Regions from separate parts of the Micromonospora sp. NPDC004540 genome, predicted to be linked through region 1. Evidence: predicted binding sites of a transcription regulator. Region 1 holds the regulator's gene; the other holds the start of a gene.
The links. Region 1 encodes HrcA, which represses chaperone genes, less so after heat shock. Its sites were predicted from a motif close to GGTTNGCACNCTCNNNNNGAGNGTGCNAACC; they were not measured.
Positions count from the first base shown of each region.

Region 2: the regulator HrcA is predicted to act here: its motif matches at 10,347-10,377, upstream of groL (chaperonin GroEL).

Region 1 is NZ_JBEXLR010000120.1:1,459-13,440, forward strand. Features, by position in the region: gene ABZV78_RS27995 (carbohydrate ABC transporter permease) at 1-352, shown strand, start outside; gene ABZV78_RS28000 (MOSC domain-containing protein) at 413-1,057, shown strand; gene ABZV78_RS28005 (hypothetical protein) at 1,110-1,970, opposite strand; gene ABZV78_RS28010 (enoyl-CoA hydratase-related protein) at 2,072-2,857, opposite strand; gene hemW (radical SAM family heme chaperone HemW) at 2,877-4,100, shown strand; gene ABZV78_RS28020 (DUF4870 domain-containing protein) at 4,148-4,789, opposite strand; gene hrcA (heat-inducible transcriptional repressor HrcA) at 5,011-6,033, shown strand; gene dnaJ (molecular chaperone DnaJ) at 6,107-7,249, shown strand; gene ABZV78_RS28035 (16S rRNA (uracil(1498)-N(3))-methyltransferase) at 7,251-7,985, shown strand; gene ABZV78_RS28040 (SDR family oxidoreductase) at 8,108-8,869, opposite strand; gene ABZV78_RS28045 (histidine triad nucleotide-binding protein) at 8,917-9,267, shown strand; gene ABZV78_RS28050 (serine hydrolase domain-containing protein) at 9,289-10,665, shown strand; gene ABZV78_RS28055 (PhoH family protein) at 10,796-11,854, shown strand; gene ybeY (rRNA maturation RNase YbeY) at 11,873-11,982, shown strand, end outside.
Region 2 is NZ_JBEXLR010000010.1:12,167-24,163, forward strand. Features, by position in the region: gene ABZV78_RS05460 (ABC transporter permease subunit) at 1-667, shown strand, start outside; gene ABZV78_RS05465 (DoxX family protein) at 785-1,228, shown strand; gene ABZV78_RS05470 (DUF4232 domain-containing protein) at 1,308-1,946, opposite strand; gene ABZV78_RS05475 (metalloregulator ArsR/SmtB family transcription factor) at 1,998-2,303, opposite strand; gene ABZV78_RS05480 (DMT family transporter) at 2,394-3,359, shown strand; SAM riboswitch class I at 3,440-3,572, shown strand; gene thrC (threonine synthase) at 3,584-4,873, shown strand; gene ABZV78_RS05490 (GNAT family N-acetyltransferase) at 5,169-6,188, shown strand; gene paaN (phenylacetic acid degradation protein PaaN) at 6,241-7,914, shown strand; gene ABZV78_RS05500 (GNAT family N-acetyltransferase) at 7,976-8,494, opposite strand; gene ABZV78_RS05505 (cold-shock protein) at 8,721-8,924, shown strand; gene ABZV78_RS05510 (hypothetical protein) at 9,040-10,299, shown strand; gene groL (chaperonin GroEL) at 10,575-11,997, shown strand, end outside.

The DNA.
Region 1 (11,982 bases):
CGTGGCCGCCGTGCCCAAGGAGCTTGAGGAGGCGGCGGCGATCGACGGGGCCAGCCGCGCCCAGACCTTCCGCAAGGTCCTCTTCCCGCTGGTCGCCCCCGGTCTGGTGGCGACCAGCATCTTCTCCTTCATCACCGCCTGGAACGAGCTGATCTTCGCGCTGACCTTCGTCAACGACCAGCACAAGTACACGTTGCCGGTGGCCATGACGTTCTTCTTCGGGCGGGACGACACCGCCTGGGGCTCGGTGATGGCCGCGTCGACGCTGTTCACCCTGCCGGTGATCGTCTTCTTCCTGCTGGTGCAGCGCCGGATGGTCTCCGGCCTGGTCGCCGGGGCCGTCAAGGGCTGAGCCGCCCGCCGGGACGAACCCGTTTCCCGGCGCCCGGCGGCGGCCCCTAGGCTGACCGCCATGACGGGCAGGCTGGCGGCGGTGAACCTCGGCGTGGTGACCGAGGCGGAGTGGGCGGGCGACGAGAGCGGTCGCAGCGGCATCGACAAGCGGCCGGTGGACGGCCGGGTGGCGGTCCGGTTCGCCGGGGTGACCGGTGACTTCATCGGCGAGCGGGCCCACCACGGCGGCCCCGACCAGGCGGTCTACGCGTACGCCGAGGAGGACGCCGGCTGGTGGGCCGGCGAGATGGGCCGGGCGCTGCGGCCGGGCGCCTTCGGCGAGAACCTCACCACCTGGGCGGTGGACGTCACCGGGGCGGTGATCGGCGAGCGCTGGGCGGTCGGCTCCGCCCTGCTGGAGGTGACCAAGCCGCGCACCCCGTGCACCACCTTCGCCGGGTTCTGGGGCGTGCCCGACCTGATCAAGCGGTTCACCCTCCGGGGCGCGCCCGGGGCGTACCTGCGGGTGCTGCGCGAGGGCGAGGTGGGGGCCGGCGATCCCGTCGAGGTCGTCGACCGGCCGGCGCACGGGGTGACGATCGGCGAGGTGTTCCGGGCCACCACCCTGGAGCCGGAGCTGCTGCCCCGCCTGCTCGACGTGCCGGAGCTGCCCGAGTCGTTGCGGGAGAAGGTCCGCCGCCGCCTGGGCGCCGCCGCCGGCTGACCGCCGGGGCCGGGACCGGCCGGCGGCGGCTCGGGTCAGGCAGCGGCTCGGGTCAGGTGGCGGCGAAGACCTCGGCCAGCACCTGGCTCGCCGGGTCACCCTTCACCTTGGCCCAGGTGCCCTGCTCGGCCGTCCACTCCAGGTCGCCGAAGCGGACCCGCTTCACCCCGTGGTCGTCGGCGTGCGAGACCAGCCAGTGGGCGTACCGCCAGCCGTTGCGGTTGTCGGCGGCCGGCAAGGTCAGCCCGGTCAGGTCGGTGGCCGAGGCCAGCTCCGGCAGGCCCCAGTCCAGGGCCAGGCTCTGCAACAGCGCGGTCGCGGCGGCCGGGCCGCGCATCGTCGGCGTCGGGCCGACCGTGCAGGCCACCGCCCCGGTCGCGTTCCCGAGCAGGGCGCGGGTGAGCACCTGCGACTCGTCCGCCCACTTCTCGTACGCCTCGGGGTAGGCCGACCGCTGCACCCGCTGGGCGGCCTCGGTGACCCGCAGCTTCTCCCAGCCCTTGACCTTCTTCAGCGCGGCGTAGAACTTCTTGGCCGCGTAGCGCGGGTCGCGGATCTCCTCCGGGGTACCCCAGCCCTGGCTCGGGCGTTGCTGGAACAGGCCGAGCGAGTCCCGGTCGCCGTGCGCGATGTTGCGCAGGTGCGACTCCTGGTACGCCGTCGCCAGCGCCACCACCACGGCCCGCTCCGGCATCTTCCGCTGCACGCCGATCGCCGCGATGGTGGCCGCGTTGGCCATCTGGTCGGCACCGAGCACGACCTCGCCGTCGGCCCGGACGGTGCAGGTCCGGCTGGCCAGCGGCAGCCGCAGGTGGTGCCCGAACTGCTTCGCGACGAACCACACGCCGAGCAGGGCCAGGACCGCCACCACCACACCCGATGCCACGATCGCCGTTCGCGTTCGCACCCGCACCTCCTGTCCCGACAGCCCGCCAAGCGTACGTCGCTCACTCCAGTGTCCGGGTCGGCCGACCGGACGCCTCACGGTCCGTAGCCGACCCCGCACCTCCGGCCTCAGTCTGCGGCGGGCACCCAGGCCGCGGGCCGCTTCTCCCGGAACGCGAGGACGCCTTCCCGGCCCTCCTCGGAGAGGAAGTACCGGGTGGACAGGGCGGCCAACTCGGCGATCTCGGCCCGCAGGTCGGTCGCGGCCGGGCGGCGCAGCAGCTCCTTGGTCCCGGCGAGGGCCTTCGGCGCGCCCTTGACCAGCGAGTCGCGGTAGCGGTCCACCGCGGCGTCCAGCGCGTCCGCCGGCACGGCGGCGGTGACCAGGCCGATCTCGGCGGCCCGTCGGCCGTCGAAGGTGTCGCCGGTGAGGTACAGCTCGGCGGCCGCCCGGGGGTGCAGCCGGGGCAGTACGGTCGCCGAGATCACCGCCGGGATCACCCCGATCCGGACCTCGGTGAAGGCGAACGTGGCCTCCTCGGCGCAGACCGCCAGGTCCGCGGCCGCGATCAGGCCCAGCCCGCCGGCCCGCGCCGGCCCGGCCACCCTGGCCAGCACCGGCTTCGGGCACTCCCGGACCGCGACCAGCACGTCGCCCAGCATCCCGGCCGGCACCGACCCGCTGGCGTACGCGGCGGCGGTCTCCTTCAGGTCCGCGCCGGAGCAGAACACCGGGCCGGTGTGGTCCAGCACGATCGCCCGGACCGCGTCGTCGGCGACCGCCGCGGCCAGCCCGGCCAGCAGCTCGGTCATCAGCGGGGTGGAGAGCGCGTTGCGGTTCTGCGGGCTGTCCAGGGTGAGGGTGGTCACCCCACGGGCCGTGGCGACCCGCACGAGAGCGTCCGGAGAGGTCATGCCGGGCACACTAGTGGCCATGCCCGGCGTCCTTCCAGAAGGCGAACCCGTCCCGCGCGACGGGGCGCTGCCCGCTGCCGCCCGCCGCGCCGTCGGCGCCCGCGGCTTCGGTGTGTACGTGCACGTCCCGTTCTGCGCCAGCCGGTGCGGCTACTGCGACTTCAACACCTACACCGCGGCCGAGCTGGGTGGCGGGGCGAGCCGGGAGACGTACGCCGACACGGTGCTGGCCGAGCTGGCCCTCGCCGGCCGGGTGCTGGGCGACAGCCCGCCGCCCCGGGTGGACACCGTCTTCGTCGGCGGCGGCACGCCCACCCTGCTCCCCGCCGACGACCTGGCCCGGATCCTCGACGGCATCGACCGCACCTGGGGGCTGGCCGCCGACGCCGAGGTGACCACCGAGGCCAACCCCGAGACGGTCACCCCGGAGTCGCTCAAGACCCTGCGGGCCGCCGGCTACACCCGGATCTCGCTGGGCATGCAGTCCGCGGCGCCCGGGGTGCTGGCGATCCTCGACCGGCAGCACAGCGCCGGCCGGGCCACCGCCGCCGCCCTGGAGGCCCGGGATGCCGGGTTCGAGCACGTGAACCTGGACCTGATCTACGGCACGCCGGGGGAGAGCGCCGAGGACTTCGCCGCTTCGCTGGACCAGGTGGTCGCGGCGGGGGTGGACCACGTCAGCGCGTACGCCCTGATCGTCGAGGACGGCACCCGGCTGGCCGCCCGGATGCGCCGCGGCGAGCTGCCGTACCCCAGTGACGACGTGGCGGCGGACCGCTACCTGGCCGCGGAGGCGGCCCTCGCGGCGGCCGGCTTCTCCTGGTACGAGGTCTCCAACTGGGCCCGCTCCGAAGCGGCCCGGTGCCGGCACAACCTGCTCTACTGGACCGGCGCCGACTGGTGGGGCCTGGGCCCGGGGGCGCACAGCCACGTCGGCGGGGTGCGCTGGTGGAACGTCAAGCACCCGACGGCGTACGCGCAGCGGCTCGCCGCCGGGGAGTCGCCCGGCCTGGCCCGGGAGCTGCTGACGCCCGACGAGGCGCACATGGAGGACGTGATGCTGCGGCTGCGGCTCGCCGCCGGGCTGCCGCTGGCCGGGCTCGACGAGGCGGGCCGGGCGGGCGCCGAGCGGGCCCGGGCCGGGGGCCTGCTGGACGCCGACGCGTACGCCGCGGGCCGGGCGGTGCTCACCCTGCGCGGCCGGCTGCTCGCCGACGCGGTCGTCCGCGACCTGCTGCCGTGACCGGGCCGGCCGGCCCCCGGGGTAGGGAGCCGGCCGGGGGGGGCGGGTCACTTGATCAGGCTGGCCGACATCGGGTAGCGGTAGAGCTGCCCCTCGTTGGCCTTCACCCCGGCCAGGATGCCGAAGATGATGCCGACGATCATCGCGCCGAAACCGATCACGAAGCCGATCAGGATGCAGGCGAGGATCCAGCCGACCAGCGCGATGATCGACCAGATGAGCTGGAAGTTGAGCGCGGCGATCGCGTGCGCGCGGACGGTCGGCGACTGGTTGCCGCGGGCGAGCAGGGCGATCAGCGGGGCGACCCAGCCCAGCACGCCGCCGCCCACGAACATCCCGGCCGCGCCGCCGAAGTGCGCGACCAGGGCCCAGGTCTTGTCGTCGTTGTTGGCGTAGCCGGCGGGCGGTCCGTAGGCGCCGCCGCCCGGGTAGCCGGCGCCCGAGGGGGCGTAGCCGCCCGGCGGGGGGTAGCCGCCCGGGGGTGGGTAACCGCCCGACGGCGGCTGGCCGCCGGGAGGCGGCGGATAGCCGCCGGGCGGGGGATGGCCGCCCGGCGCCGGTGCCCCGGACAGTGGTGCGGTGGGGGGCTCGTCGGCCGGCGACGAACCGTGCGGTGCCGACGGCGGGGTCGGCTCCGGCGGCGGGGCGCCGGAGTCCCCCGCTCCGGGAGGGCGAGGAGGTTCAGTCATGGACGTCACGGTAGGTCCCGGAGGCAAGGGCGCACCAGAGCGAGATCGCCCGGGATGTCCGGCTGTTCGGCCCTGGTGGGTCGGATGTGCGGCGGGCCGCACCGGAGGTGCGTCGCTGATCATCGCGTCGGCGGGCACGCCGACGTAGACTGGCACTCGCTACAGTCGAGTGCCAGATGCCGTGCGCCGGTGCGGACGAGGTGCGTCAGGAGGTGGGGGAGATGGGTCTCGACGACCGCAAGCTCGCCGTGCTCCGCGCGATCGTCGAGGACTACGTCGCCACGCAGGAGCCGGTCGGCAGCAAGGCGCTGGTCGAGCGCCACCAGCTCGGCGTCTCCCCGGCGACCGTCCGCAACGACATGGCGGTGCTGGAGGAGGAGGGCTACATCCGGCAGCCGCACACCAGTGCCGGCCGGGTGCCCACCGACCGCGGCTACCGGCTCTTCGTCGACCGGCTCTCCCGGGTCAAGCCGCTCAGCCCGGCCGAGCGCCGGGCCATCGAGCGCTTCCTGGTCGGCGCGGTCGACCTGGACGACGTGGTGCACCGCACGGTCCGGCTGCTGGCCCAGCTCACCCGGCAGGTCGCCGTGGTGCAGTACCCGAGCCTGGCCCGTTCCAAGGTGCGCCACCTGGAGCTGGTGCCGATCTCCACCACCCGGCTGATGGTCGTCATGATCGCCGACACCGGCCGGGTCGAGCAGCGGCTGGTCGAGCTGCCCGGCCCGATCCCGGCCGAGGACGTCACCGACCTGCGCCGCCTGGTCAACGAGAAGCTGGTCGGCAGTCGGCTCTCCGACACCCCGCCACTGGTGCAGGCCCTGGTCGACGAGGCCACGCCGCAGCTGCGTCCGGCCATGGCCACGCTCTCCAGCGTGCTGCTGGAGACGCTGGTCGAGCGGCACGAGGAGCGCATCGCGCTGGCCGGCACTGCCAACCTCACCCGGGGTGGTCTGCTCGACTTCCAGGGTTCGCTGCGTCCGATCCTCGAGGCGCTCGAGGAGGAGGTCGTGCTGCTCAAGCTGATCGGGGAGGCCGAGCCGAGCACCACCCGGGTGCTCATCGGGGACGAGAACGAGATCGACAACCTGCGCGCCGCCTCGGTGGTCAGCACCGGCTACGGCCCGGGCGCCACCATCGTGGGTGGTCTCGGCGTGCTTGGCCCGACCCGGATGGACTACCCCGGCACCATCGCCACGGTGAGGGCCGTGGCACGCTACGTGGGCGAACTGCTGGCCCAGAACTGACCAGTCAGGGCCGACGGCCGGCTCCGGCCGACGACCGGCGCAACGCGAGACGAACATGAGGACACCAGACGCAGTGGCCAGGGACTACTACGGCATTCTTGGCGTGAGCCGGGACGCCTCCGACGACGAGATCAAGCGCGCCTACCGCAAGCTGGCGCGCCAGTTCCACCCGGACGTCAATCCGGACCCGGAGGCACAGGAGAAGTTCAAGGACATCAACGCCGCGTACGAGGTTCTCTCGGACGACCGGAAACGGCAGATCGTCGACCTGGGCGGCGACCCGCTCGCCCCGGGCGGCGGGGGCGCGGGCCCGGGTGGTCCGGGCGGCGCCGGCCCGTTCGTCGGCTTCCAGGACATCATGGACGCGTTCTTCGGCGGCGCCGCGGGCGGCAGCCGGGGCCCGCGGCCGCGGACCCGGCCGGGCGCCGACGCGATCCTGCGGCTGGAGTTGGACCTGAACGAGACGGCGTTCGGCGTCGAGGCGCCGATCACCGTCGACACCGCGGTGCTCTGCACCACCTGCTCCGGCGCCGGCACGGCGGCCGGCACCCACCTGGCCACCTGCGAGGCGTGCGGCGGCCGCGGCGAGGTGCAGTCGGTGCAGCGGACCTTCCTCGGCCAGGTGGTCTCCGCCCGGCCGTGCACGGTCTGCCAGGGCTACGGCACCACCATCCCGCACCCCTGCCCGACCTGCGCGGGCGACGGCCGGGTGCGCACCCGCCGCTCGCTCACCGTCAAGATCCCGGCGGGCGTCGAGGACGGCATGCGGATCCGGCTGGCCCAGCAGGGCGAGGTGGGCCCGGGCGGCGGCACCGCCGGCGACCTCTACGTGGAGATCCACGAGCGGCCGCACGACGTCTACTCCCGCAAGGGCGACGACCTGCACTGCCGGGTCACCGTGCCGATGACCGCCGCCGCGCTCGGCACCCGGTTGACCATCAAGACCCTCGACAGCGAGGAGACGGTCGACGTCAAGCCGGGCACCCAGCCGGGCAGCACGCTGCGGCTGCGCGCCCGGGGCGTGCCGCACCTGCGCGGCACCGGCCGGGGCGACCTCTACGTCCACCTCGACGTGCGGACCCCGACCAAGCTCGACGCCGACCAGGAGCGGATGCTGCGCGACTTCGCCAAGACCCGTGGCGAGGAGGTCGCCGAGCTGACCAAGCAGGGCGGCTTCTTCTCCCGGATGCGCGACGCCTTCAACGGGCACGCCTGAGGTGTCGGCGCCGCTGTTCCTGGTCGAGGCGCTGCCCACCGGTGACACGCTGACGCTGGACGGCCCGGAGGGGCACCACGCGGCCACCGTGCAGCGGCTGCGCGCCGGCGAGGAACTGCTGCTCGCCGACGGGCGGGGCGGCACGGCCGCCGCGGTGGTCAGCGCCGTGGGCAGGGGCACCCTCGACCTCCGGGTCACCTCCCGGGGGTACGTCGACGCGTCCGTCCCCCGGCTGGTCGTGGTGCAGGGCATCGCCAAGGGCGACCGGGGCGAGCTGGCCGTGCAGGCGATGACCGAGGTCGGGGTGGACGAGATCGTGCCGTGGGCGGCCTCGCGTTCGGTGAGCCAGTGGCGCGGGGACCGGGGCGTACGGGCCCGGGAGAAGTGGGCGGCCACCGCCCGGGAGGCGGCCAAGCAGGCCCGCCGCCCGTGGCTGCCGGTGGTGGCCGGCACACCCGACGAGTCCACCACCACGGTGGCCCGGCGGATCGCCGGCGCGTCCGCCGCGTTCGTCCTGCACGAGGAGGCCGACGACCGGCTGACCAGGGCCGACCTGCCGGAGACCGGCGAGATCGTCCTGGTCGTGGGCCCCGAGGGCGGCATCACCGACACCGAAGTGTCGGCCTTCCAGGAGGCCGGCGCCCGCCCCGTCCGCCTCGGCCCGACGGTCCTCCGCACGTCAACGGCGGGCGTGGCCGCCGTGAGCGTCCTGTCCACCCGCCTGACCCGCTGGTAACCCGCCCCGCCCTCCCGGCCTCACCCCGCCTGACCGCGTCGATCATGGAGTCGTGGCACCTGCCGTAGGCCGCACAAGGGTCGAAGCGGGCGCCACAAGTCCATGATCGACGCGCTGGGGCGTCAGCTGCGCAGGTAGGAGGCGCCGTTGAGGTCGACGATGGTGCCGGAGGCCCACTCGGCCTCGGGGCTGGCCAGCCAGTGCACCGCGGCGGCGATCTCCTCGGGGCGGGCCACCCGGTTGAAGGGGGACTGGGCACGGATCGCGTCGCCCCGCTCGCCGCTGAGGTGGGTGGTGGTCATGTCGGTCGCCACGAAGCCCGGCGCGACCGTCGCCACCGCGATGCCGTACGGGGCCAGGGCCAGCGCCAGCGACTGACCGAGCGCGTTCAGCCCCGCCTTGCTCGCCCCGTACGCGGGCTGCTCCGGCTCACCCCGGAAGGCGCCCCGGGACGACACGTTCACGATCCGGCCGCCCCGCTCGCGCAGGTGCTGGGCGGCGCACCAGGTGACGTTCGCCGCGCCGGTCAGGTTGGTCTCCAGGACCAGCCGCCACTGCTCCTGCCACTGCTCGTAGGTGTTGCCGAAGACCGGGTGCGGCAGGTCGCGGGGGCCGTAGACGCCGGCGTTGTTGACCAGGACGTCGAGCCCGCCCAGGCGCTGGGCCGCCTCGTCCACCATGGCCCGGACCGCGTCCGGGTCGGCCAGGTCGGCGCGGACCACCACGTGCCCGTCGCCGGGCAGGTCCGCCCGCAGTTCCTCGGCCAGCTCCGCGGAGTCCCGGTGGTGGATGGCCACCCGGTCCCCGCCCGCCGCGAACGCCCGCGCCACCGCGCGGCCGATGCCGCGCGAGGCCCCCGTCACCAGTACCGCCCGAGAAGTCACGCGGCACATCATGCCTGAGCGGGTACGGGACGACTTACCATGCCCCGATGGGAACCGACTGCCTGTTCTGCCGGATCGTCGCCGGGGAGATCCCGGCCACCATCGTCCGCGAGACCGCCACCACCCTGGCCTTCCGGGACATCGACCCGAAGGCGCCCACCCACGTGCTGGTGATCACCAAGGAGCACTACGCGGACGTGGCCACGCTGGCCCAGGGCGACCCGGGGCTGGCCGGTGAGCTGCTGGGCACCGCCGCCGTGGTGGCCGAGGAGGAGGGGCTCACGGTGGACGGCTTCCGGCTGATGTTCAACACCGGCCCGTACGGCGGCCAGGAGGTCTTCCACGTGCACGCGCACCTGCTCGGCGGCGCGCCGCTCGGCCCGATGCTCTGCCGCTGAGGCGCTGCCTAGACTGCCCTCATGATCACGGTGCATGACCGGCTCGGCCGGATGGTGCGGCAGGCGCAGGCCCACGGGCGGATCCCGGCCGTCTCGGCCGCCCTGCACCGGGCCGACCGGCCGCTCTGGACCTGCGCGGTCGGCGGGACCGGCAACGACACCCCGCTCGGGCCGGAGACGGTCTTCCGGATCGGCTCGGTCACCAAGACCTTCACCGCAGTGCTGGTCATGCAGTGCCGGGACGAGGGGCTGCTCGACCTGGACGACCCGATCGGGCGGCACCTCGACCTGCCGGCGCACGGCGAGTTGACCGTCCGCCGGCTGCTGTCGCACACCGCCGGCCTGCAGCGCGAGCCGCACGGCGACGTCTGGGACAGCCTGCGCGCGCCCGACGTCACCCAGCTCATCGCCGAGCTGGCCCGGGTGGAGCGGGTGCTGCCCACCGGGCGGCGCTACCACTACTCCAACCTCGGCCTGGCGCTGCTCGGCGAGCTGGTGGCCCGGCTGCGTGGCGGCACCTGGGCCGAGGTGCTGGCCGAGCGGGTGCTCGCCCCGCTCGGGCTGGCCGCCACCGGCCCGACCCCGGGCGGCCGGGCGGCGACCGGGTTCCTGGTCGACGCGTACTCCGACGAGGCCCGGCCGGAGCCGAACACGGACTTCGGCGCGGTGGCCCCGGCCGCGCAGCTCTGGAGCACCGCTCCGGACCTGGCGCGCTGGGCGGCCTTCCTGGCCGACCCGGCCGCGCTGGACCCGGCCGGCGCGGTGCTCGCGCCGGCCACCCTCGACGAGATGCGCTGGCCGCTGACCACCACCGACGAGACGCTCTGGGCCGGCGGCTTCGGCCTCGGCCTGATCCTGGTGCCACAGCCGGGGCGGGTGATGCACGTGGGGCACGACGGTGCCATGCCCGGTTTCCTGGCCGCCGTCTACGGCCGGCGCGGCGGGGACGGCACCGCCGGCGCGATGGGTTGCGCGGTGCTCGGTTCCTCCGGCACCGGCGTGGAGGTCTTCGAGCTGCCGCACCGGCTGCTGGCCGCGGCCGCCGAGCACGACCCGGCTGACGTCGAGCCCTGGCGGCCCGGCGCGCCCGCACCCGAGCACCTGCGCGGCCTGCTGGGCCGCTGGTGGGGCGAGGGTTTCGAGTACGTCTTCTCCTGGCACGACGGGACGCTGCGAGCGCGGGCCGCGGACGAGCCGGCGGGCAAGCCGCCCGCGGTGTTCGCGCCGCTGCCGGACCGGCCGGACGTGTTCCGCACGGTCTCGGGCCGGGAGGTGGGCGAGCTGCTCCGGCTGACCCGGGACGAGCGCGGCGCGGTGGTCCGGCTGCACTGGGCCACCTACCGCTTCACCCGGCACCAGGAGACCTTCGAGGGGTACGACTTCCGGGCCGGCAGTTGATCTCCTACCGCCGGAAATGGGCGCGGTGCGGGCGGTGTTGACCCGATACGATGGGTAGAGCGACCGCCGCGCCAGCAGGGCCCGGCGCCGAGTTCGAGAGCAGGTGGCGTAGGGCCCGACGGCCCGACCTATGACCGGCACCCCACCTCCCGGCCCGCCCCGGGTGCAGACCAGGATCACGGTCCCCGACCAGAAGATCATGGTGAATCTGCTCGGCGCGGGCGACGAGATCCTGCGGCTCGTCGAACGCTCGGTCAACAGTGACGTCCACGTGCGGGGCAACGAGATCACCATCACCGGCGCGCCCGCCGACAACGCCCTCGCCGAGCGTCTCTTCAGCGAGCTGCTCGAACTGATCGAGAAAGGCGAGACCCTGACCACTGACGCCGTCCGGCGTACCGTCGGCATGCTCGAGCAGGGCAGCGCCGAGCGGCCCGCCGAGGTCCTGACGCTCAACATCCTCTCCCGGCGCGGTCGCACCATCCGTCCCAAGACCCTGGGGCAGAAGCGCTACGTCGACGCCATCGACGCGCACACCATCGTCTTCGGCATCGGCCCGGCGGGCACGGGCAAGACCTACCTGGCCATGGCGAAGGCCGTCCAGGCGCTCCAGGCCAAGCAGGTCAACCGGATCATCCTGACCCGGCCGGCGGTCGAGGCGGGGGAACGGCTGGGCTTCCTGCCCGGCACCCTGAACGAGAAGATCGACCCCTACCTGCGCCCGCTCTACGACGCGCTGCACGACATGCTCGACCCGGAGTCCATCCCGAAGCTGATGGCGGCCGGCACCATCGAGGTGGCGCCGCTGGCCTACATGCGGGGCCGGACCCTCAACGACGCGTTCATCATCCTCGACGAGGCGCAGAACACCACGCCCGAGCAGATGAAGATGTTCCTCACCCGGCTCGGCTTCGGCTCCAAGATCGTGGTCACCGGTGACGTCACCCAGGTGGACCTTCCCGGCGGCACGACCAGCGGCCTGCGGGTGGTCCGGGAGATCCTGAGCAACGTCGAGGACGTGCACTTCGCCCAGCTCTCCAGCTCCGACGTGGTCCGCCACAAGCTGGTGGGCGACATCGTCGACGCGTACGCCCGCTGGGACGCCGAGCGGGAGAACCAGCAGGCGCAGAGCGTGCACGCCGTGCCCGGGCGGACCGCCCAGGGCGGCCGGGCCGGCCGGCGCCGCTAATCCACCAGAGGAAGACAGTTGTCCATCGAGATCGCCAACGAGTCCGGTGTCGACGTCGACACCGACGCCGTGCTCGCCGTCGCCCGGCACGCCCTCGACGAGATGGGGGTCAACCCCCTCGCCGAGCT
Region 2 (11,997 bases), on a different contig from region 1:
CAGCCTCGTCGACCTGGCCACCTCGGGCGGGCTCAACTTCACCCTCTTCTCGATCTTCGTGTCGTCGTCCTTCCTGCTGGTCGTGGTGGTGGCGCTGTTCTGCGGGGACACGGTGGCCAGCGAGGCGAGCTGGGGCAGCCTGCGCTACCTGCTGGCCGTCCCGGTGCCCCGGGCCCGGCTGCTCACGGTGAAGCTGCTGGTCGCGCTCGCGTACTCGGCGCTGGCGCTGGTGCTGCTCGCCGGCACCGCGCTGCTCGCCGGCACCCTCCGCTACGGCTGGTCCCCGTTGCGCAGCCAGGTCGCCGCCGAGCTGGCCCCGGCCGACGGGCTGGTCCGCCTGCTCGGGGTGCTCGGCTACCTGGCGGTGGTCCTGCTGGTGGTGGCCGGCCTGGCGTTCCTGCTCTCGGTGACCACGGACGCCGCGCTCGGCGCGGTCGGCGGCGCGGTGCTGCTCTGGATCCTCTCCAGCATCCTCGATCAGATCACCGCGCTGGGCGGGCTGCGCGCGTTCCTGCCCACCCACTTCAGCAGCGCCTGGCTGGGGCTGCTCTCCACCCCGGTGCAGACCGACGACGTGGTGCGCGGCGCCATCTCGGCGATCGCCTACGCGACGCTGTTCTGGGGCCTGGCCTTCTGGCGGTTCACCCGGAAGGACGTAACAAGCTGAGCGGCTCACATCTTGGGAGCGTTCCCACGCTCCCGTCCCGTTAACAAAGAATTTATTAACTTCGATAAAGTCGTCGGTCATCCTGGGGCTACGTCCACCACGTTTCAGGAGGTCACGATGGTTCCGGCACGGCTGAACGGTCCCGTACTCGCGCTCTTCCGCATGGTCACCGGCGCGCTTTTCCTCTGCCACGGCGCGGCGTCGCTCTTCGGCATCCTCGGCGGCAACCCGATGACCGGCACGGCGGTTCCCTTCGCCGAGTGGCCCGGCTGGTGGGCGGCCCTGATCCAGCTCGTCTGCGGCGCGCTGGTGCTCGCCGGCCTGTTCACCCGGCCCGCCGCGCTGCTCGCCTCCGGCTCGATGGCGTACGCGTACTTCGTGGTGCACCAGCCGGACCACCCGCTGCCGCTGCACAACGGCGGCGAACTGGCGGCCCTCTTCTGCTGGTCGTTCCTGCTCGTGGCGGTGCTCGGCCCGGGCAGCTGGGCCCTGGACGCGCTGCTCCGGAAGCGCCGCGCCATCGTGGCCGATCCGACCACCCGCCCCTCGGTCCCCGCCTGACCGGACGCGTCCCGCGATCTTGGTAGGAAGTGGCCCCTCAGGGGGCCGTTTGCTACCAAGATCTCGCGGGGGATCACGCTCAGAGGCGGCTGTCGGGGGTCGGTGCCGTGGAGGGTGGGCCGGTCGGGGCGGGTGGTTGCGTCGAGGATGTGCCGTTGTGGGGCTTCCAGGCGCTCACCCCGAGGCGGCCGGTGTTGCCGAGGTCGATCGGCCCGTCCAGCTCGACCGGGTACGTCGGCCGGCCCGGCAGCGGGGCCACGTCGAGGTGGGCCCCGTTGCTCGCGACCACCGTGGGGTCGGTGACCAGGTTGCGCCAGAGCAGCGCGGCGCCGGCCCGCTCGCCGGGGCGCAGGACGAGCCGGGCGGGTGGCTGGTCGAAGCCGGACGTGATCGGGCGGGCGCCGGGAATGATCTGGACCGCGATCGGATCCCCGTCGGCGTCCCGGAGGCGGGGTGCCGGATAACCGCGCAGCACGTACGGGCGGTTGCCGCAGTTGACCAGCTCCAGGCCCATGGCCCGCAGGCCCATGGCGGCGCTCACCCCGAGCTCGGTGATGCGGATTCCCTCGGGCGAGCAGGCCGGCGGGGGCGGTGACGTGCTGGGGACCGGGGTCGGTGAGACCGGTGCGGAGACGCGGTGGGGCGTCGGCGCGGGTGCGCAGGCGGTGAGCAGGGCCACGCCCGCCAGGGCTCCGATCCGTGCCGCCGCCGTCCGCATCCGGCGATCATCCCAGCCCGCGGCCGCCCCGCGCGGCCCGAGACGCGGGGGTCAGGCGCGGGCGGGCGCGGCGAGGACCGCCCCGAGCAGCCCCGGGTAGAGGCGCTCCAGCTCCTCGCGGCGCAGCCGCACGTAGCGGCTGGTGCCGGCGACCCGGGTGCGGGTGAGGCCGGCCTCGCGCAGCACCTTGAGGTGGTGGCTGCGGGTCGCCTTGGAGACCCCGAACTCGAAGGTGCCGCAGGCGTACTCGCCGCCCTCGGCCAGGGCGCGCACGATCTGCAGCCGGACGTCGTCGGCCAGCGCGGCCAGCACGGCGGTGACCGGCACCTCGCGCAGTTCGGGTTCGTGCAGCTCCATGTGACCAGCGTAACCCATGTTCGACATCCGTCGAACAACCTCCTAGAGTCGGTTCCGTTGGTTCGACGATACTCGAACATTGGAGCTGCGATGCGCTTCCGTAACGCCGCCTTCCCGCTCTTCGCCGTGGTGGGCTGGGGTGTCATGTTCCCCGTGCTGGCCAGCGCGCTCACCCGGGTGGACGCGCTCAACCTGACCACCGCCCGGTACCTGCTCGCCACCGCCGTGCTGCTCGCTCTGCTGCTGGCTCGCGAGGGGTGGGGCGCCCTGCGGGCGCGGCGGCGCGCCACCGAGGTGGTGCTGCTCGGGGTGCTCGGGTTCGCCGGCTTCAACGTGCTGACCAACCTGGCCCTCGGCCACGCCACCCCGCAGCAGATCGCCCTGTTCGCCTCCAGCACCCCGCTGGTCACCCAGCTCGTCCGCTGGGCGCGCGACGGCGTACGCCCCCGGCCGGCGCTGCTCGGCCTCTCCCTGGTCGCCCTGCTCGGCGTCGGGCTGGTGATCACCCGGGGCCGGCTCGACGGGCTGGACCAGTTCGGTGTCGGCGGGCTGCTCATGATCGGCGCGGTGCTCGGCTGGGCCTTCTACACCCACGGCGCGAGCCGGTTCCCCGAGTGGTCGCCGCTGCGCTACACCACGCTCACCTCCGTCGCCGGCATGCTCGCCATGGTCGCCGCCAGCGCCGTCGCCGACCTCACCGGCCTCCAGCACGCGCCGGCCGCCGCCGACCTCGTCGCGGTCGCCCCGCAACTGGCGTACGCCGTGGTGGTCGCCGCCGTCCTCGCTGGCCTGGCCTGGAACACCGGGGTCCGCCGGCTCGGCGTGGCCGACGCGGCGCTGTTCATGAACCTGGTCCCGGTGACCACGTTCGCGGTGCAGATCCTGCGCGGCTACCGGCCCGGTGCGGTGGAGCTGGTCGGCGCGGCGCTGACCATCGGCGCCCTGGTGGCCGCGAACCTGGTCACCCGTACCCGGAAGGCGACCGCCACCCCAGCGGCGGTCGCCGTGACCGACCACCCCGCGGTGATCGAACCGGTCGCGGTCGTCGCGCGCTGACCCGGGCCGGGAGCTCACACCGTGGGAACCCGGCTCGGCAGCGCCCCGGCGCGCGCATAGACTCGGCGGCACAACTGCATACCTCATCCAGAGGGGCTGAGGGATACGGCCCGATGACGCCCCGGCAACCACCCGCGCGCTCGACGACGAGCGACGGCGGGCAGGTGCCAATTCCGTCCCCGCCGCACCCGGCGATGCGGGGAAAGATGAGAGGACTCCTCGACATGACGTCGACGCTTCCCGCTGCCTCCGGCATCGACACCAGCCTCAGCCCGGCCCGCGCCCTGGTCTGTCGCGCCTGTTCCGCGCGCTACCCGCTGGCCGCCCAGCACGCCTGCTACGAGTGCTTCGGCCCCCTCGAGGTCGACTACGACGCCGCCGCCCTGGCCGCCGTCACCCGCGAGCAGATCGAGGCCGGCCCGAAGAACCTCTGGCGGTACGCGGCCCTGCTCCCCGCCGGCCAGGACCCGGCCACCCGGGTCACCCTCGACCCGGGCCTGACCCCGCTGGTCGCCGCCCCGCACCTCGCCGCCGAGCTGGGCGTCACCGCCCCGCTCTGGATCAAGGACGACAGCGGCAACCCGACCCACTCGTTCAAGGACCGGGTGGTCTCGGTTGCGCTGACCGCGGCCCGGGCGCTCGGCTTCACCCGCTACGCCTGCGCCTCCACCGGCAACCTGGCCAACTCGGTGGCCGCCCACGCGGCCCGGGCCGGGGTGCCCTCGGTGGTCTTCATCCCCAGCGACCTGGAGCAGGGCAAGGTGGTGACCACCGCCGTCTACGGCGGCGACCTGGTCGCCATCGACGGCTCGTACGACGACGTGAACCGGCTCTGCGGCGAGCTGGTGGAGACCGACGAGTTCGAGGACACCGCGTTCGTCAACGTGAACGTGCGGCCCTACTACGCGGAGGGCTCGAAGACCCTCGGCTACGAGGTCGCCGAGCAACTGGGCTGGCGGATCCCGGCCCAGGTGGTCATCCCGATGGCCAGCGGCGAGCTGCTCACGAAGATCGACAAGGCGTTCGCCGAGCTGGTCGAGATCGGGCTGGTCGAGGCGCCGGCCGGCGGCTGGAAGGTGTTCGGCGCGCAGTCCGCCGGCTGCAACCCGATCGCCACCGCGCTGCACGCCGACAGCGACACCATCGTGCCGGTCAAGCCGACCGGCATCGCCAAGTCGCTGAACATCGGCGACCCGGCCGCCGGCCTCTACGCGCTGGAGGCGGTCCGCCGCACCGGCGGCTGGATGGAGTACGCCGACGACGACGAGATCCGCGCCGGCATCCGGCTGCTCGCCCGGACCACCGGGGTCTTCGCCGAGACGGCCGGCGGCGTCACCGTGGCCGTGCTGCGCAAGCTGGTCGAGTCCGGCCGGCTCGACCCGACGGCGGAGACCGTCGTGTTCAACACCGGCGAGGGCCTCAAGACCCTCGACGCGGTCGCTCCCGAGGTCGGGCCCACCCACCGCATCCGGCCCAGCCTCCGGGCCGCCCGCGACGCCGGCCTCCTCTCCTGACTCCCCGCCGACTCGCCCGGTCGGGGGAGGGCGGATCGCCCGGGCGGGGGATTGGGGTGATCCGTTGGGTAACTGGCTTTTCGCTGTGAGTGTGGAAAACGCGCCGACAAGGACTTGACGGCAGGAATTGGACGGCGCAAGATGCTCCGTGCGGGAGGGCATCCGCCGGAGACTTTTCAAGTTCTTGCGACCCAACGCCGGAGGCGTTGTGCGGACGTCCCTCCCGACCAACGTCCGAAGGGGCCAGCGGAAAACCGCTGGCCCCTTCGCTGTCCGGTGGGCCACGCTCGCGGGCATGGGCATCTCGGTCTCCCCCGTCGATCCCGCCGACCAGGCGACCCTCGACGCGATGTACCGGACGGCGGCCGCGGCCCAGGCCGTGGACGAGCCGGACCTCCCACCGCTGTGCCGGCGGCGGTTCGAGGCGCCGCTGCGACACCCGATGCCCGGTGTCGACACCCGCTGGTGGGTCGCGCGCCTCGACGGCGTGCCCGTCGGCTGGCTCCGGCTGTACCTGCACACCCTCGACAACACCGACACCGCCAGCGTCGAACTGGTGGTGGACCCGGCGTACCGGCGGCGCGGGGTGGGGCGCGCGCTGCACGAGCACGGACTGCGGCTGCTGCGCGAGCGCGGGGGCAAGCGGCTGATCGGTGCGACCGTCACCCCGCTGCCGGGGGAGGAGGCCCGGGAGCTGCCCGGGGCCGCCTTCGCCGCCGCTGTCGGCGCGAAGCCGGCGCTCGCCGACGTCCGCCGCCGGCTGGACATCACCGCGCTCGACCGGCCGCACCTGGCCGACCTGCTCGCCGGCGCCCGCACGGCCGCCGCCGGCTACCGCACCGTCCGCTGGGGGCAGCGCACCCCTGAGGAGCACGTCGCCGACGTCGCCTACCTGGAGGGGCGGCTCCTCGTGGACGCGCCCCTCGGTGACCTCGAATGGGAGCAGGAGAAGGTCGACGCCGAGCGGATCCGCGGCACGGAGCGGGCGCTCGACGCGCGCGGGGTCCGCCGGTACAGCGTCGGGGCGGTGCACGAGGCGTCCGGCCGGCTGGTCGCCTGGAGCATGGTCAGCCTGGCCGCCAACACCACCTGGCACGCCTGGCAGCAGATCACCATCGTCGACCCGGACCACCGCGGCCACCGGCTCGGGCTGCTCGCCAAGATCGAGAACCTCGACCACGCGCTGGCGCACGAGCCGGAGTTGCGCGTGATCGACACCTTCAACGCGGCGACGAACACCCACATGATCGCGATCAACGAGCAGCTCGGCTACCGGCCGGCGGCCGGCTCGACCGACTGGCAGCTGACGATCTGACTTGTGACACGCCACTACTGATCTGGTGGCTCGCTGTTGCATGATGGCGGGCATGACGGAGACCCCGCACCCCCTGTACGACAGGCACGCCGAGACCCTCAACCGGGCGCTGACCGCGATCACGGAGCGCGGGTACTGGTCCGCCTATCCCGAATCGCCCAGCCCCCGGGTCTACGGCGAGACCGCCGCCGCCGACGGCAAGGCCGCCTTCGAGGCGTACCTGGGCGGCGACTTCCCGCTCGACCAGCCGGGCGACGGCGGCACGGTCGCCACCGAGGTCAGCCCGTTCGGCGTGGCGCTCGACGTGCGCTACCCGCACGCCACCGCCGACCAGCTCGTGGCGGCCGCCACCGCCGCCCTGCCGGCCTGGCGCGACGCCGGCCCGCAGGCCCGGGTGGGGGTCTGCCTGGAGATCCTCGACCGGCTGCACAAGAACGTCTTCGAGCTGGCCAACGCGGTGCAGTTCACCAGCGGCCAGGCCTTCGTGATGGCCTTCCAGGCCGGCGGCGCGCACGCGCTGGACCGGGCGCTGGAGGCGATCGCCTACGCGTACGCCGAGATGACCCGGCACCCGGGCACCGCCGGCTGGGAGAAGGCCGCCGGCAAGGGCGACCCGCTGCGGATGAGCAAGACCTTCCACGTGGTGCCCCGCGGGGTGGCGCTGGTGATCGGCTGCAACACCTTCCCGACCTGGAACTCGTACCCGGGGCTCTTCGCCTCGCTGGCCACCGGCAACCCGGTGGTCGTCAAGCCGCACCCGCGCGCGGTCCTGCCGCTCGCCATCACCGTGAAGTACGCCCGCCAGGTGCTCGCCGAGGCCGGCTTCGACCCCAACCTGGTGCAGCTCGCCCCCGAGGCGGACGGCGAGAAGCTCGCCTCGACCCTGGCCCTGCACCCGGCCGTCCGGATCGTCGACTTCACCGGCTCCACCGAGTACGGCGACTGGCTGGAGGCGAACGCCCGGCAGGCCGCCGTCTACACCGAGAAGGCCGGCCTGAACACGGTGGTGATCGACTCCACCGACGACTTCGCCGGGATGTGCCGCAACCTGGGCTTCACGCTGACCCTGTACAGCGGCCAGATGTGCACCACCTCGCAGAACCTGCTGATCCCCCGGAACGGCATCGAGACCGACCAGGGGCACAAGAGCTTCGACGAGGTGGCCGCCGGCATCGCCGGGGCGGTCGCCAAGCTCACCGCGGACCCGGCCCGGGGCGTCGAGCTGACCGGCGCCATCGTCAACGACGGCGTGCTGGAGCGGCTGGAGGAGGTCACCAAGGTCGGCGAGCCGGTGCTGGAGTCGCGCACCGTGGCGCACCCGTCCTTCCCGGACGCGGTGGTGCGGACGCCGACCGTGGTCAAGCTCGACGCGGCCGACACCGCCACCTACTCCCGCGAGTGGTTCGGGCCGATCTCGTTCGCCATCGCGACCGACTCGACCGCGCACAGCCTGGAGATCCTCCGCTCGACCGTGGGGGAGAAGGGCGCCCTGACCGCCGGCGTCTACTCCACCGACGAGGCCGTGCTGGACGCCACCGAGGCGGCGGCGGTCGACGCCGGCGTACACCTGTCCTGCAACCTGACCGGCGGGGTGTTCGTCAACCAGTCGGCGGCGTTCTCCGACTTCCACGGCTCGGGGGCGAACCCGGCGGCGAACTCGGCGCTGACCGACGGCGCGTACGTGGCGAACCGCTTCCGCATCGTGCAGAGCCGCCGGCACGTCTGAGGCCGGTTGCGGTTCGGGTGCGTCTGTTGTCGCTCCGGCGACAACAGACGCACCCGAAAGGTCAGGCGGGGCGGCGCATCTGGAGTTCGTTGAGACCGGGGATCCTCGGGTGGGGGACGCGCACGCCGGTGTCCACGAAGCCCAGCTTCTCGTACGCCCGGAGGGCGCGGTCGTTGCCGACCACCACCTCCAGCATCAGCTCGGGCCGGCCGCACGCCCGGGACCAGGCGGCCACCTCGTCCACCAGAGCGCCGAGCAGCCCGCTGCCCCGCCAGGCCGGCGTCACGTAGACGGCGTAGATCACGGTCAGCCCGGGCTCCGCCGGGTCGACCGTGCCGCCGGCGTGGCCGACCAGGCGGCCGCCCGGGTCGGCGACGAACTGGGCGTTGTGGTCGCCGTGCGAGACGGCGGCGATCCGGGCCGCGTAGTCGGCGTGCGGCCGGGCGGCGGCCTCCGCCACGGTCTCCAGGAACGCCAGCGGGGAGTCGGCCAGCATCTCCAGCCGGAGCGCCCGCATCCGGGCGGCGTCCGCCGGGCGGACCCGTCGAACGGTGGTGGTCGTGGTGGGCGCGCTGGTCATGTCGCCATGCATACCGGAAGGGCCGATACCCGCGCCCGGCCGGGCCCGGACAGTGGCCGAAATATGCCCGATTTGTGGTCGTGCGCGGTCGTCACGCCTCGTGTAGCGTGCGATTTCGGTCACCCGATTCAGCGGCCGTCGCCGATCGCCGAACCGGTGGCTCACCGGTGCCGGTCCGCCGGTCTCCGGGGGTTGTGAAACGCCGCGCAGAGTGAGGAAGTGCACCGTGGCACAGGGCACCGTGAAGTGGTTCAACTCCGAAAAGGGCTACGGCTTCATCGCCGTCGACGGCGGGCAGGACGTCTTCGTCCACTTCTCCGCGATCGAGATGGACGGCTACAAGGCGTTGGACGACGGCCAGCGGGTCGAGTTCGAGATCGCCCAGGGCCAGAAGGGCCCGCAGGCCGAGCGGGTCCGCGTCATCGCCTGATCTTTCGGGGCCGCCGCCCGATCGGTGGCCGCTCCACCCGACCCAGGGGCTGCGGTGCAGGCCCGCGCCGTGGAAGATCATGAGCCGTTCCAGCCGCAGCTGCTGAGGAGGGTTCATGTCCGACCTGCCCCCGTCGGGTTCCACCCCGCCGGTTCGCCCGGCGTCGCCCGGTGCCCCGGTCGACCCGACCCGGCCCATGCCGCCGGCCACCGCGCCGGCTCCGGCGCCGGGGCATGCGGTCGATCCCACCGCGCCCGGGTCGTCCACCCCGACCGACCCCGTCGTGCCGGCGCAACCCGGCGCGTCCGACCGGCCTGCCGCCCCCGGCCAGCCCTGGGACCCGTACCCCGGCGGGTTCGCCGCGCCCGGCCAGCCCGGCTCCGGCGGGCCGCAGCCCTGGGACCCGTACCCGGCGGACCCCGCCGGGACGCCGCAGGGCTGGACCTGGCCGGCCGGGGCGGCTCCGCTGCCCGGCGCCGCCTACCCGGGTTACCCGCTGCCCGGCCCGCCGTACGGCTGGCACCCGGGCCTCGATCCACAGGACCCGCTGGTCACCCCGCCGCACGCGGGCGTCGGCGGCTGGTTCAGCCGGTGCGGGGGCGCGCTGCGGCGCGGCTGGCGCCAGCTCCTGCCGATCATGCTGCTCACCCAGACGGTGCCGGCGGCGGTGATCGCGGTCATCTCGCTCGCCCTCGCGCCGACCGACCAGCCGGTCACCGGCGCGAACGGCGCCCCGGTGCTGCCCGACGGCTACTTCGAGCACCTGTTCGCCTTCTACGGCGCGGTGCTCCTCGCCGCCCTGATCTTCGGCCCGTTGCAGAGCACCGGCTGGGCCGCCGGCACCTGGGTGGTCGCCCGCCAGGCGGCCGGCGAGCCGGTCGGGGTCGGGGCCGCCCTCCGCTACGGGCTGCGCCGCGCCCTGGGCCTCTGGGGCTGGACCCTCGTGGTCTCGCTGCTGACCACGGTGGGTGCCTGCCTCTGCGTGCTGCCCGGTCTCTACGCGGCCTGCGCGTTCGCCCTGTTCGGCCCGATCTACCTGTTCGAGCGGCAGGAGCCGATCGGCCGCGCGTGGCGGATGTTCCACCGGCGGTTCGGCATTGTGCTGGGCCGGGTCGCGCTGGTCATGTGCGTGTTGATCGCCGCGGCGGTGCTGGACGGCGTGATCGGGGTGGTCAACCAGCTCGTCTTCGGGCTGGACCCGATGGCCGCCGCTCCGGGCACCGCCGCCGGCGCCGTGGTGCTGGCCGTGGCGGGCGCCGTGCTGGCCACCCCGGCCTACCTGGCGCAGCTCGTCGGCCTGGTCGCCGCGTACGCCGAACAGCGGGCGCAGGAAGGTCCGGTGAACGCCGCCCGGCTGGCCGCGGAACTCGGCTGAGCGGCGACATCGTGCTTGCACTCGGCTAGGGAGAGTGCTAAACAGGTCATTGGCACTCGCGTACGGTGAGTGCCAATGGTCGGGGCGGTAGGGCCACGGCCGCGCCGGTGTCGAAATGGCGCCGGAGTGGCACGGGGCCGGTCGTCGCGGGCTGTCCGGCCCGACCGAGGAGACGTCGTCGTCGCCAGGTGGCGACGTCCCCAAGGTGCGTACACCAGACGGCCCATCCGGGGAACCCTCGGGTGGCCCGTGAGTGTCCAGGAGGACAACGCCGTATGGCCAAGATGATCGCGTTCGACGAAGAGGCGCGCCGCGGCCTCGAGCGGGGCATGAACCAGCTCGCCGACGCCGTGAAGGTGACCCTCGGCCCCAAGGGCCGCAACGTCGTGCTCGAGAAGAAGTGGGGTGCCCCCACCATCACCAACGATGGTGTGAGCATCGCCAAGGAGATCGAGCTCGAGGACCCCTACGAGAAGATCGGCGCCGAGCTGGTCAAGGAGGTCGCGAAGAAGACCGACGACGTGGCCGGTGACGGCACGACGACGGCGACCGTCCTGGCCCAGGCCCTGGTTCGTGAGGGTCTGCGCAACGTGGCCGCCGGCGCCAACCCGATGGCCCTGAAGCGGGGCATCGAGGCCGCCGTGGCCAACGTCTCGGAGGAGCTGCTGAAGCTCGCCAAGGACGTGGAGACCAAGGAGCAGATCGCCTCCACCGCCTCCATCTCCGCCGCCGACCCCAGCGTCGGCGAGATCATCGCCGAGGCGATGGACAAGGTCGGCAAGGAAGGCGTCATCACCGTCGAGGAGAGCAACACCTTCGGCCTCGAGCTCGAGCTCACCGAGGGCATGCGCTTCGACAAGGGCTACATCTCCGCCTACTTCATGACCGACCCGGAGCGTATGGAGGCCGTCTTCGACGACCCCTACCTCCTGATCGTCAACAGCAAGATCTCGTCGGTGAAGGACCTGCTCCCGATCCTCGAGAAGGTCATGCAGTCGGGCAAGCCGCTGCTGATCATCTCCGAGGACATCGAGGGCGAGGCCCTGGCCACCCTGGTGGTCAACAAGGTCCGCGGCACCTTCAAGTCGGTCGCCGTCAAGGCGCCGGGCTTCGGTGACCGCCGCAAGGCCATGCTGGCCGACATCGCCATCCTCACCGGTGGTCAGGTCATCAGCGAGGAGGTCGGCCTCAAGCTCGACGCCGTCAGCCTCGACATGCTGGGCCGCGCCCGCAAGGTCGTGGTGACCAAGGACGAGACCACCATCGTCGACGGTGCCGGCGACGCCGACCAGATCCAGGGCCGGGTCAACCAGATCCGGGCCGAGATCGAGAAGAGCGACTCCGACTACGACCGCGAGAAGCTGCAGGAGCGCCTGGCCAAGCTGGCCGGCGGTGTTGCGGTGATCAAGGTCGGCGCGGCCACCGAGGTCGAGCTGAAGGAGCGCAAGCACCGCATCGAGGACGCCGTCCGCAACGCGAAGGCCGCCGTCGAGGAGGGCATCGTCCCGGGTGGTGGCGTCGCGCTGGTGCAGGCCGGCAAGACCGCCTTCGACAAGCTGGACCTGGCCGGCGACGAGGCGACCGGCGCGCAGATCGTCAAGATCGCGCTGGACGCCCCGCTGCGGCAGATCGCCGTCAACGCCGGCCTCGAGGGTGGCGTCGTCGTCGAGCGGGTCCGCAACCTCGACCCGGGTCACG